3 regions of the Paenibacillus haidiansis genome follow, and region 2 is predicted to be linked to each of the others. Evidence: predicted binding sites of a transcription regulator. Region 2 holds the regulator's gene; each other region holds the start of a gene.
What was found. Region 2 encodes Rex, which represses fermentation and respiration genes when NADH is low (regulators of the CRP and FNR family bind a similar motif). Its sites were predicted from a motif close to TTGTGAAATATTTCACAA; they were not measured.
Positions count from the first base shown of each region.

Region 1: nirB (nitrite reductase large subunit NirB) is a predicted target of Rex. The motif match lies at 2,076-2,093, and genes of this name have one in related genera.
Region 3: V3851_RS20825 (DUF1641 domain-containing protein) is a predicted target of Rex. The motif match lies at 2,422-2,439, and genes of this name have one in related genera.

Region 1 is NZ_JAZHPZ010000001.1:319,773-324,039, forward strand. It holds gene nirB (nitrite reductase large subunit NirB) at 1-1,955, opposite strand, end outside; gene ric (iron-sulfur cluster repair di-iron protein) at 2,156-2,866, opposite strand; gene V3851_RS01575 (FAD-dependent oxidoreductase) at 3,085-3,654, opposite strand; gene V3851_RS01580 (winged helix-turn-helix transcriptional regulator) at 3,715-4,032, opposite strand.
Region 2 is NZ_JAZHPZ010000001.1:135,722-139,988, forward strand. It holds gene V3851_RS00585 (hypothetical protein) at 1-80, opposite strand, end outside; gene V3851_RS00590 (cell wall elongation regulator TseB-like domain-containing protein) at 305-790, opposite strand; gene V3851_RS00595 (amidohydrolase) at 822-2,123, opposite strand; gene V3851_RS00600 (redox-sensing transcriptional repressor Rex) at 2,098-2,760, opposite strand; gene dinG (ATP-dependent DNA helicase DinG) at 2,836-4,267, opposite strand, start outside.
Region 3 is NZ_JAZHPZ010000013.1:114,828-119,094, forward strand. It holds gene gdhA (NADP-specific glutamate dehydrogenase) at 1-549, shown strand, start outside; gene V3851_RS20820 (NAD(P)/FAD-dependent oxidoreductase) at 660-1,838, opposite strand; gene V3851_RS20825 (DUF1641 domain-containing protein) at 1,894-2,337, opposite strand; gene V3851_RS20830 (X2-like carbohydrate binding domain-containing protein) at 2,999-4,267, shown strand, end outside.

The sequences.
Region 1 (4,267 bases), 180 kb from region 2:
CCCATCGAATCCTGCGTGCCGAAGCGGCAGAATTGCGAGCCGACGCAGGTCTTCACCGTGCGCAGCGATTTCGCGTATGCATATCCCGACGGCATGTCGAGCTCTTCCCATACCTTCGGCAGATCCTCTTTCTTCACGCCGATCAGGTCGAGCCGCTGCCCGCCGGTCACCTTGACGACCTTGACATCGTATTTCAGCGAAATGTCGGCGATCTTCTTCAATTCCTCCGGCGTGGTCACGCCGCCGTACATCCGCGGCACGACCGTGTACGTGCCGTCCTTCTGGATGTTTGCGCTCATTCTCTCGTTGACGAAGCGCGATTCCTTCTCGTCCTCGTGCGTATCCGGATGCAGCATGCCGAGGTAGTAGTTGATGGCCGGGCGGCACTTCGAGCAGCCTTCCGGCTGGCTCCAGCCGAGCACATTCATCACTTCCTTGGTCGTCTGCAGCCCCTTCGCCTTAATCTCGGCCACGATTTCGTCGCGGCTCAAGGTCGTGCAGCCGCAAATCCCTTGTTTGGCCGCCGTTTTAAAGCCGTCGCCCAGTACATATTGCAGGATTTGCTCGACCACCGGCTTGCAGCCGCCGCACGAGCGGGTAGCTCCTGTGCAGGCTTTGATCTCGTCGACCGTCGTCAAGCCTTGATTCGTAATGACATCCACGATCGTCCCCTTGGTGACGCCGTTGCAGCCGCAGACGATCTCTTCATCGGCCATATTTTCGACCGAGGTGCTCTTTTTGCCCCCGCCGCAGCAGCCGGTGCCCATGAGCGAAGCGTACAACTCGTCGGTCATGACCGTTTTTTGCTTGATCAGCTTTTGCAGTTCCGCCGAGTCCGTAATATCGCCGAACAGTACGGCACCGACCATGACGCCGTCCTTGAGCAGTATTTTTTTGTAGGTCCGCTTCCAATCGTCCTTGTTTGCGATCACCGTATGCTCCGGCCCGTCGATAAACTCGCCGGTCGAGAACACGTCGACTCCGGAAATTTTCAGCTTGGTCGATACGACCGAGCCTTCATAAGGCGCGGTGTCAATGCCGCTGATATGCTTCGCCAGCACCATGCCCTGCTCGAACAGCGGGGCTACAAGGCCGTAGCAGACGCCGCGGTGCTCGGTGCATTCGCCGACCGAGTACACATTTTCCATCGAGGTTTGCAGGTAGTCGTTGACTACAATCCCCCGGCCGACTTCAATTCCGCTCTCCTTGGCCACCGCCACATTCGGCTTGATACCCACCGCCATGACAACGAATTCGGCATCCAGCACCGTGTCGTCGGCAAACCGGAGGCCGCTGACCCGCTTGTCGCCGAGCAGTTCGACGGTTTGCGCGCCCATTTTGAATTTGATGCCCTGGCGTTCCAGCTCGGCCTTCAGCATCGAGGCCGCCTGATGATCAAGCTGGCGCTCCATCAAATCTTCCATAAGGTGGACGACCGTCACGTCCATGCCGAGCTGAACAAGCCCTTTGGCCGCTTCCAGCCCGAGCAGGCCTCCGCCGATGACAGCGGCGGTCCGGTACGTTTTGGCCGCTTCCAGCATCTGATTGCAGTCCGCAATATCGCGGAAGCCGACGACGCCTTCCTTATCCGCGCCCGGAATCGGCAGAATAAACGAATTCGAGCCCGTGGCGATCAGCACCTTGTCGTAAGGCACCCGCAGGCCGTCCGCAGCAACTACCTCTTTGCGGCTTTCGTCGATCTTGGCGACGGTCGTTCCCGTATGCAGGGTAATTCCGTTATCCTTGTACCAGTTCAAATCATTGAGCACAATATCGTCCAGCGTTTTGCTGCCTTCCAGAACATAGGAAAGCATGATCCGGTTATAATTGGGATGCGGCTCGCTCCCGAACACGGTAATGTCGAATTTGGTCGTTAATTTCAAAATTTGCTCTACGGTGCTGATCCCTGCCATCCCGTTGCCGATGACGACCAGCTTCTCTTTGGCTGTTTCCATCTCAGAATTGCCTCCTTCAATATCCGTTTGCTCCATGACTTCTGCTTTAATCGGTTTCCAACTTCATACCAAAATTATATATTTAAAATTCTAATTAAATTGTGATTTATTTCACACTAAATGTGAAACTTATCACATATTTGTTCAAATTTTTCTCTGTTTTCCACAAGGAAAAACAGAGAAGGCTGTAAATCTATGATTCAGACTTCCGAGTAGCGCGGAAAAAGAATATTATTTTCCAGGTGAATATGCGTAAATGTCATCCCTTCCAGCTCTTCCAGCCGGGCGTAGGTCGTCCGGTAAGTCGTGCAGGCGTGAGCCGGCGGTTGATAATCCCCGGTAATATCCCGCAGCCTTTTGAGAATCCGCCCCGCTCCCTCATGCTCATCCTCCAGCTCGTCGATCGCGGACCGCAGTTTGCCGAGAACCTCTTCCTCTTGACCAAGCTCCCAGTTGATCATCTTCGGAAACACTTCCGCCTCTTCCTTGGCGGTATGCTCCAGCAATTCGTCGCGAAGCTGTCCGTACAATTGCTGCACTTCAAGCAAATGAGGATCATGTTCGCCGTGAACGCGCGCGACCTTCGTCACGCTCTTTTGCAGCTCAGGCAATTCTTCCCGCAAAAACGCATGATGCTTATTGACGATGTGCTCGATCAAGGACCGGGAATCCGCTTCCTCCCATGCATCCCTTTCTTCCGCTTGCGGATGAGCCGCCGCGAGTTCCGTCAAATCGGCGACCAGTTCCTCGGCCTCGATCCCTCTTTCCGCTGCGGCCGCCTGAAGAGAGCGGTTGCCCCCACAGCAAAAATCGATTTTGCGGCGACGGAAATAATCCGCCGATTTCGGGAACCCCAGCACGATATCGCGGACTAAGTCTTCCTTGTCAAATTGCCGTTTGCGCTCAGTCATACCTGTTCCCCTCCTAACGCAATTAAACTTTGATCCTAAAAGAACTCCATTTCAAAATACTAAATTTAGCCTATCGCACCCTGAAAATGAAGCTTGTGATTCCAGTCACAAGCTTTTTGTCGATTTTAGCGCAGTGCATGTGCACGGAGCACAAAAAGGGCCGCCTTCCGTAGTCTCACTACTTCCGGCAGCCCTTAGAGATTCCGATTTAAATGATACTAAGCCTTCAATACGTCATGATCCACATAACGGTCTCCGTTCAATTCACTGATGAGTTCAATCGCCACTTTGGCCCCGTCCCCCGCCGTTATAATCGTGTGAACGCTTACGCCGGCGACCGTGCCTGCGGCCCAAATGCGGGGATTGCTGGTGCGTCCGTTACCGTCCGTCGCGATGACGGTCTTGATTCTCGGCTCTCTGCCTTCCTTCAGCTCAAGCCCGATCGCACCCGCGAGATCCGTGAGGGCTCCGGTTGCCAAAATCACATGCGAAGCCTCGTAGCTGCGGCCGGATTCCGTTTTTACCGTGACTCTTGATCCACCGTTCGTATCCACGACCGTGACTTTCTCTTCGATAAATTTGGCTCCGAACTTCTGGGCCTGCTCCCGACCGATTTTCAAAAGATCCGGCCCGGAAATGTCTTTTGCCCCATAATGGTTTTCAATCCAAGCCCGCTTCGTCATACTGGTATTGCTGTCCAGCACCAGGGTTTCCTTCCCCGCTTTAGCCAGAAACAATGCCGCGCTTGCTCCCGCAGGGCCCGCTCCGATTACGATTACCTCAGCCACAAGTACACCCACTTTCATTATAATTCGTGCCGCTTCCGCCACGGGAAAACGGCACGCCCTTCACTTAATCCACTGCTCAGCCCAGCATTGCACCTCGTTCATTACCGGGCTTAGGGCCCTGCCCTTCTCCGTCAGTTCGTATTCGATCCGTACGGGCGTCTCCGGGTAAACATGTCTGGCCACGATCCCTTCATTCTCCAGGTCCTTCATGCGTTCGGACAACATCTTGTCGCTCATTGCCGGAATCCCGTTCGAAATATCCTTGAAACGCTTGGGCCCGCTCATCAATGTCCGGATGATCAGACCGTTCCAGCGCTTCCCCAGAATCACGAACGCCGACTCGAAGCGGGGACACATCGCGAACTGATTTTCTTCCATGTGAATTCACCTCATAAATAAAAGAACACAAATTTTACGATGCTAAACTTACGATTAGTTAGTATATTACATCATAGCATATTTCCGGAGGAATGAACACGCTTAGATTATGCCAGCCCATGTTATTTTAGATTATACAATATCCGCCCGCCAGGAAAAAACCCCTACTCAAACTGAAGACGGTCCAAAATATGTAAGTGCTTACAGAGTGAAAAACGGCCGCCGGACGGCGGCC
Region 2 (4,267 bases):
TTATAAGCGAACCATCCTCCGAACAACAGCAGCGCGGACACTGCCACACTAGCCACAATCGGTACAATACGCAGTTTCACGTAAATGTCCTCCTTGCTGTAAATTTTGAATCGAATATATCAAAAAGTCATTATCGTCTATCTATAAATTTTCTACAAGTTAGAGTATATCATATCGTATATACTATTTCGAATGAAGAGTGTGAATATATTTTAAAATTTAAATTAAAATCATTAAAAAAAGCCTTGCCAAAGACCGTCACTTATACAGCGTCCTTGGCAAGGCTATATTTTTTTCAAAAAAACTACCGATTAGGCAATGTGAATACTTCTTCCAGCGGCGTCCCGTCGCCGAAACGGAAGAAACGGTAGTAATGATGGGCATTTTCCTTGTAAAAAAGCTGCCAGACCAGCTCATCGTTATATATACCCGGCATTAATCTGACGATTTCGATTCCCGGATAGGTGTCGCGTATGATCTCGCGCACCTGGCTTTCCGATACCCCTTCGGACAGCGGCTTTATTTCGGGCTGTCCGCCTTCCGGCAGCCAGATCATGACCTCGCGGCCATTCTCATCCTTACCCTGAATGACCCAGCAGACTTTGTCCCAGACGGACTTCCACACTTTCGTCGTTTCCTGAAGCCCCGCTTCCTGCCGGGCCTGCTGAACGGCCGCGTCCTCTCCTTGCCGTAATTCCTGCTGAATATAGAGATAATAACGGTGAAGGCCGATGAGCACGAGCGCCAAAATCACAATGGAGAGCAGGATCCATTTGGTTCTGTTTCTCAAGCCTCTCTTCCTTTCCCCAATGCCGGATTAATCATCGAGCGAGCAAGCCCTCAAAAGCCGCCTGCGCTTCGAACCGCACTTTCTCTTCGTCCAAGGTCAGGCATTCTCCGTGCTTGACGACCTGCTTGCCGTTCACCCAGACATGCTCTACATCCTTCGGACCGGCGGAGTAAACCGCATGCGAAATATAATCGGTCCGCGGCAGGAAATGAGCCTGCTCCGTATCCAGCGCGATGAAATCCGCCTTCATCCCGGCGGCGAGCTTGCCCGTATCGGACAGGAAGAGCGATTTAGCTCCGTATTCCGTGCCCATTCGGAGCGCTTCCGCTGCCGGAACGGCCGTAGGGTCGCCCGAAACTCCCTTATGGATCAGGGCCGCCAGGCGGATCTCTTCGAACATGTCGAGGTTATTGTTGCTGGCCGGACCGTCCGTGCCGAGCGAGACGGTGACCCCGGCCTTAAGCAGCTCGGGCACGCGCGCCACGCCGCTTGCCAGCTTGAGATTGCTGCCCGGATTATGGGACACGGCGACATGGTGATCCGCTAAAATCCCGATTTCCTCGTCGGTCAAATGCACGGCGTGCGCCAGCAGTGCCGGGCGGCTGAACAAGCCGAGATTGAGCAGATGCTGAACGGGACGAACGCCGTAATCGGCCACATTCTGCTCGACTTCGGCGCGCGTTTCCGACATATGCGTATGAAGCGGAAGATTCAGATCATGCGCCGCCTGTACGATTTTCTCGATATAATCCGGAGGACAGGTATAAGGCGCGTGCGGAGACATCATCGTCGTAATCCGCCCGTCCGCCTTGCCGTGCCAGTTCTTGGCGAAGGCCACCGCATCATCCAGCTTCTGCTGCTGCACATCCGGCGGACACAAACCGATCACGCCGCGCGTCAGCACGGCGCGGATGCCCGACTGCTCGACTACGGCTGCCACTTGATCCATATGGTCGTACATATCGAGGAACGTCGTCGTCCCGCCTTTCAGCATTTCCAGAACCGACAGTGCCGTGCCCCGGTACACGTCTTCTCCCGAAAATTTAGCTTCCATCGGCCACATTTTCTCCTGCAGCCACTGCTGCAGCACCATATCGTCGCCATAACCGCGAAGCAGGGACATCGCGGCATGGCCGTGGGTGTTGATCAGGCCCGGCAGAAACAGCAGGCCTTTGCCGTCGAACGTTTCGGCTCCTTCCGCTCCCACAGGCCGGTCTTCGCCGATATAGGCGATCGTGTCGCCTTCAATCAGCATATAGCCGCGAAGAACCGGGTTTTCCCGGTCAAGTACGGCAAAAGTTCCATCTTTAATCAGCCATTTTCGAGTCGTCATTGGTTGTTTCCTTTCCCCCATCCAAATAATACGCCAAGCTCATCAAATCGGTTGTGAAATCGGCCGCATGCACGCGCACTTCGGCCGGGGCCTTGATGATGATCGGAGCAAAATTGAGGATCGCCCCGATCCCCGCTTCGATAAGCTGGTCGGCCACGCGTTGTGCCTCTACGTCCGGTACCGTAATAATGCCGATACGGATATTTTTCTTCTTTACGGTTTCGATCAGCTCTTCGATCGGCTGAATCTCGATGTTGTTGATCATGGTGCCGATTTTGGCGGGCGATGAATCAAAAACGGCCACAATTTTCATATTGTCCTTGACGTAAGCATTGTAATTGGACAGCGCCTGACCGAGATTACCGGCACCGATCAAAGCGACGTTGATCTGCTGGTCCAAATTGAGAATTTGCCTGATCTTTTCGATCAGATAGGGCACATCGTAGCCGATCCCCTTGCGGCCGAAATCGCCGAAATACGCGAGATCCTTGCGGATTTGCGCCGGATTGAGATCCAGCTTCTGTCCCAGCTCCTGGGACGATACCGTCGGAACTTCACGGCGGCTCAATTCATTGAGAAACCGCAAATACACCGGCAATCTGCGTACTACAGCATCCGAAATTTTTTCCGTTTTCATTGGTTATCCCCCTATTTGGCGCGATTTGAACAACAATTACCGCTCTTATTCATCACTCTTTATAAATCTCGCTCTTTATACATCCAGCCATTCCGAAATGCGAGGAACCATCTGCCCAAGCGGCATATGCTCCATCTTCGGTCCAGGCAAAGAATATAAAAAATACTTTCCGTAGTAAGATTCCAAGATGCGCGTATCGTAAACGACCACGATCCCGCGGTCCTGCGAGGACCGGACCAGCCGTCCGAAGCCTTGCTTGAACCGGATCACGGCCTGAGGAACCGACAGCTTCATAAACGGATTCTTCTTCTCCTGCTGCAGCCGTTCGCTCTTGGCCTCAACGAGCGGATGGTTGGGCGGTTGAAACGGCAGCCGGACGATGGCGAGACTGGTCAACGCTTCTCCAGGGATGTCCACTCCTTCCCAAAAGCTGTTGGTTCCCAGCAGCACGGAGGCGTTCTGTCCCTGAAAGCGCCGGGTCAGCTTGGTCCGGCTTCCGCTGTCCATGCCTTGCCCGATCACGGTAATTCCCTGCTCCGCCAAGAGCTCCTTGAGCGGATCGTATACCTGCCTTAGCATCCGGTAGGAAGTGAACAACACCAGCATGCGGCCTTTCGTGACGACCGCCGTATCGGCCAGCGATTGCACCAGCGTACGCACAAAATGATCGTCGCCCACGCTGCCCTTCACGCTGGGGAAGTCACGCGGGATGACCACAAGCGCCTGTTCGCGGTAATTGAACGGCGAGGGAAGCATCGCCGTAAGCAGCCGCTCCTGTTCCGCCGCTTCCCCGAGCCCAAGCTGGTCGATCATATATTGAAACGATTTATCCACCGACAGCGTAGCCGAAGTCATGACCACGCTTTTCTTCTTATCGAAGAAAAATCCTTTCAGCTGCGTGCTCACATCGATCGGAACCGCAAACAATTGCAGAGATTTGCTGCGATAGGTGCCGTTTCCTTCGAGCCAGTAGACCGTATTGGCATCGTCCATCTTCATGAAGAACCGCAGGGCGTCGCGCTCGCCGGCCAGATCCTTGAACAGGCCGCTGATATCGGTGACTAAACTGTCGAATCCGTAATCGTTGTCGTCGTCCTTCAGCTCGGCAAGCAGACGCTCCCCTTTGCGGATCGTATCGGAAAGCGTGGTATAGATCTGATTCTCGATCGCGGAAAGCGCCTCCCAGACTTTCGGCTTCTTGTCCTGCAAGAGCCGGAGCACGAATTGTCCGGGGTCGCCGGGGGCCGCATCACTGCGTTCCGGCATGAGCGCAAACAATTGTTCCGCCAGCCGGTCCCAACAATCTTTCACATCGAGCAGCGAAGGATACAATCCGTCGATGACCGAGCACCATTCCGCCGATTTTTCGCCCTCCGCATGACCAAGCATCGTTCTCAGGTTCGGCAATTGTCCGGTCTTGCTGTCCTTAAACAGCCGGGTAAGCGTATGGACAACGGTGAAATATTTCATTTGCAAGCCGAGATGCTTGCCGGCGACCTCCTCCAAA
Region 3 (4,267 bases), on a different contig from region 2:
GGCTATATCTACGATAAGAACGGCATAGATTTGGCAACCGTAAAACGTCTGAAAGAAGAGGAAAGAAAACGGATCAAGGAGTACGTCAGCGAGCATCCTTCCGCCGAATATCATGAAGGCTGCGACGATATTTGGAGCATTCCTTGCGATATCGCGCTCCCTTGCGCCACGCAAAATGAAATCGACGAAGCGTCGGCCAAGAAGCTCGTGGCCAACGGCGTAAAATTCGTCGCCGAAGGCGCCAACATGCCTTCCACTTTGGAAGCCATTGAAGTGTACCTGCAAAATGACGTGTATTTCGGACCGGCCAAGGCCGCCAATGCCGGCGGAGTCGCCGTATCGGCCCTGGAAATGGCGCAAAACAGCGCAAGATTGGCCTGGTCCTTCGAAGAAGTTGACGCCAAGCTGAAGAATATTATGCAGAACATTTACAATAACAGCGTCAATGCCGCCGAGGAGTACGGCCATGCCGGAAACCTCGTCGTCGGCTCCAACATCGCCGGCTTCCTGAAAGTGGCCGATACGATGATCGCCCACGGCGTTGTATAATAATACACTTAGATCGAAATCGATATTAAAAAGAGCCTTCACCCCGGATCGGATGAACGATCCAAGGGTGAAGGCTCTTTTCGTATCGTATAAGGCGCAGGCTTCTTGAATTAATAAGCCAAAGCGTCAAGTGCCTTGATGTGGGACAAGTAACGGATGTTGCTGGCTTCCTTCATCAAGGTTGCAGGCAGTCCGCGCAGCTCGGTGTTGTTGGCGCCGACCGTGGCTACCGCATCTTTGCGGCCCAGGCTGGCCAGCGTACCGGAGTTGACCGGATGGAACTCTTCCATATGCTGGCCCGTGAGGTAAGCATACAGATTGTAACCGATCAGCTCGCCCATCTGCCAAGCGTTTTGGGCGGTCGGAGCGTACGGACGGCCGTCCGGTCCGAAGGATACCGCGCTGTCGCCGGCGACGAATACGTCTTTATGCGAAGCGGATTGCAGGAATTCGTTGACCGTGGCGCGGCCGCGGTTGACTTCCAGACCCGATTCTCCGACAAGCGGATGACCTTGCACGCCGCCGGTCCAAACGAAGGTGTTGGCCACGATCTTTTGTCCGTCCTTCAGGTCGATCGTATTACCTTCGACATTGGTTACAGGCAGCCCGGTCAGGAATTTCACGCCGCGTTTCTCCAGGCTAGCCGTGGCGCGCTCGATCAGGACATCCGGCAGAACCGGCAGAATCTTAGGTCCTGCTTCCACAAGCAGCAATTTAATTTCGGATTGGTCGATGCCGTGTTTTCTGGTCAATTCAGGCAGCTTGTCGGCGATTTCCCCGACCAGCTCAACCCCGGTCAAACCGCCGCCGCCGATAAGGATTGTAGCGTCCGCCGGATTTTTGGATTTGGCGTATTCCGCGATTTTCTCTTCGATATGACGGTGGATGCGGTTGGCATCGTCGGCCGATTTCAACACCATGCTGTGCTGCTCCAGTCCCGGAATACCAAAGTAAGCGGTGATACTGCCGAGAGCTACAACCAGCGCATCGTACGAGAGCTTCGTACCGTCGGACAGCTTCACTTCTTTACTGTCAACCGAGAAATTCTCTACTTTGGCGATGCGAAGATCGATATCTTTGCCCTTGAACAGCTTATCCAGCGGCAAAGCCACCGCGCGTTCGGAAATGCTGCCCGCCGCGAGACGATGCAGCTCGGTAATGATCTGATGGGTAGGATACTGGTTGACTACGGTAACCCGCGCTTCTTCCTTGCTCATGTATTTCCGAACGTTCAAAGCGCTCAGTACTCCGCCGTAACCGGCACCCAGGATAACAATATGTTTAGACATAGTAATTCTCCGTCCTCCGTTCTAACAAATTGAGTTAATAGTTCAGTACAAATTCTTACTTGCGGCCGTTCTTTTCATTCGCAACTTGAAGATAGGCATTTACGAAACGGAACAGCTTCTGTGCTTCCGGATCCTTGAGCATTTTAAGCAAACCAAAAAGGCCGATCACTTCCTGGCTGGCTTCGGCGCGGTCTTTCGCCTCGATTACGTTGGCCGCCAAGTGCTTGACTTTATCTTTAACCGGACCCGCCATCTCCGAGATGGCCCCGACCATATCGCTTTTGAAAGTTTCGTCCGTAGCCATCGATTTGGCGAAATCATACGAATTCGTCAACACATTGACGAGCTCCGTCAATTTGGGAAGCTGCTGTACGAGGACGGTCAAGGATTCCTGAACCTCGGGTTTGAGCAGTTGATCGACAATATCCTTTTGAGCATTGCCGTTGGCCGAAACATTCGTTTCTTGAACAGAATTTGTTTCTGTGATCGAATCTGACATACCAATTCTCCTTTGCAATAAGCCTTAATAATGCTTGAATTTTGGGGTATCCGGGGCCCCAATCCCCCTTTCAGCTCTCATGTCTAGTGAAAATTTGAACAATTAAGCTTTGAACAACCCAACAACAATTGTAACATATTTTCCACAAAAATAGTCATCAGGTTTTAACATTCTTAAAGTAACTTGTGAAGTTGCTCATAGTTTAACCTGTTGGGTCAATTGTATTCGGCTGCAGTCGTGCTTTTTGATTATTTACCCGTCCTTTCCGTATTTTAAAACTAGCCTTACTATCCGCTCATTTTTTGGCTGATTATGAATGATTTTTTACAATTAATTGTTTATATTGACTAAATTTCTAAATTAAGGTAGTCTATGAACGAATGTTCATGGGACATGCTTCCGTTTCAATCATATAATTCCTCCCTCTTCGACTATTCTTCTTCGGATCCCGATCTCTCGTTTTAGCAATCGAAACCGCAAAATAGATTTTACCCTGCCCAAATCGTTATTTGAATGCGCTTCCAAATTACCCCAACAACTTTTAAAGGTGGTGATGCCCGCAGCACGCTAATGCCAGCCGAACGGAATATTACATGATATGCTTCAGCCGTAATTCCTGATTAGCCGGACTTATTCAATCAATTCATTGGGAGGTTTTTGTGTGACAAGAAAAAAGAGCTTGAAAGGACTCTATCTTCTGCTTCTTTCCGTTCTTATCGCAGGGACGGCCTTTACCGGTCTGCCGGACAAGGCCGAAGCCGCAAGCACCGAAAACTATGAATGGAACAAGGTCGTGACGGGCGGCGGCGGCGGCTTTGTGCCGGGTATCATTTTCAACGAATCGGAACCGAACCTGATCTATGCACGGACGGATATCGGCGGCGCTTACCGCTGGAATCCGGACGATAACAGTTGGATTCAACTCCTGGACTGGGTCGGCATGGACGAATGGAGCAAGACGGGGGTGGATGCGCTGGCTACCGATCCGGTGGATCCCGACAGACTCTACCTGGCCGTGGGGACTTACACCAATAGCTGGGATCCGCATAACGGAAGCATTTTGCGTTCTACCGACCGCGGCGAAACCTGGCAGGAAGCGTCCCTCCCCTTCAAGGTTGGCGGGAATATGCCCGGACGATCGATGGGAGAGCGCCTCGCCATCGACCCCAACAAGAACAGCGTCTTATATTTCGGAGCCCGCAGCGGCAACGGATTATGGAAAAGCGCCGATTATGGCGCCACTTGGAGTAAAGTAACCAGCTTCCCTAATCCGGGGACTTATGTGGAAAATCCCGATAACGAATACCAAAGCGATATCGTGGGTCTGGCCTGGATCACCTTCGATCCATCGACCGGAACATCGGGACAAGCTACTCAAACGATTTATGTCGGTGTCGCCGACAAAAATGAAAGCGTATACCGCAGCACCGACGGCGGCGTCACCTGGTCGGCCGTGCCGGGGCAACCGACAGGTTACCTCCCGCATCACGGCGTCCTGTCCGACAACGGCCATCTTTACATTTCCTACAGCGACGGCTGCGGCCCGTACGACGGCACCAAGGGCGATGTCTGGAAATTCAATACGACGACCGGCGTATGGACCAATATCAGCCCCATACCTTCCAGCAGCAGCGACAATTATTTCGGATACGGCGGTCTGGCGGTAGACGCTCAGCATCCGAATACGATTATGGTCGCCTCGCTGAATTCCTGGTGGCCGGATGCGATCATTTTCCGCAGCACCGACGGCGGGGCTACTTGGACCCGGATTTGGGACTTTGACGGTTATCCGGGCCGGACCTTCCGGTATACGCAGGATATTTCGGCAGCTCCATGGCTCGATTTCGAAGACCAGCCTACCCTGCCCGAAATTACGCCCAAGCTCGGCTGGATGATCGGCGATCTGGAGATCGACCCGTTCAATTCCGAC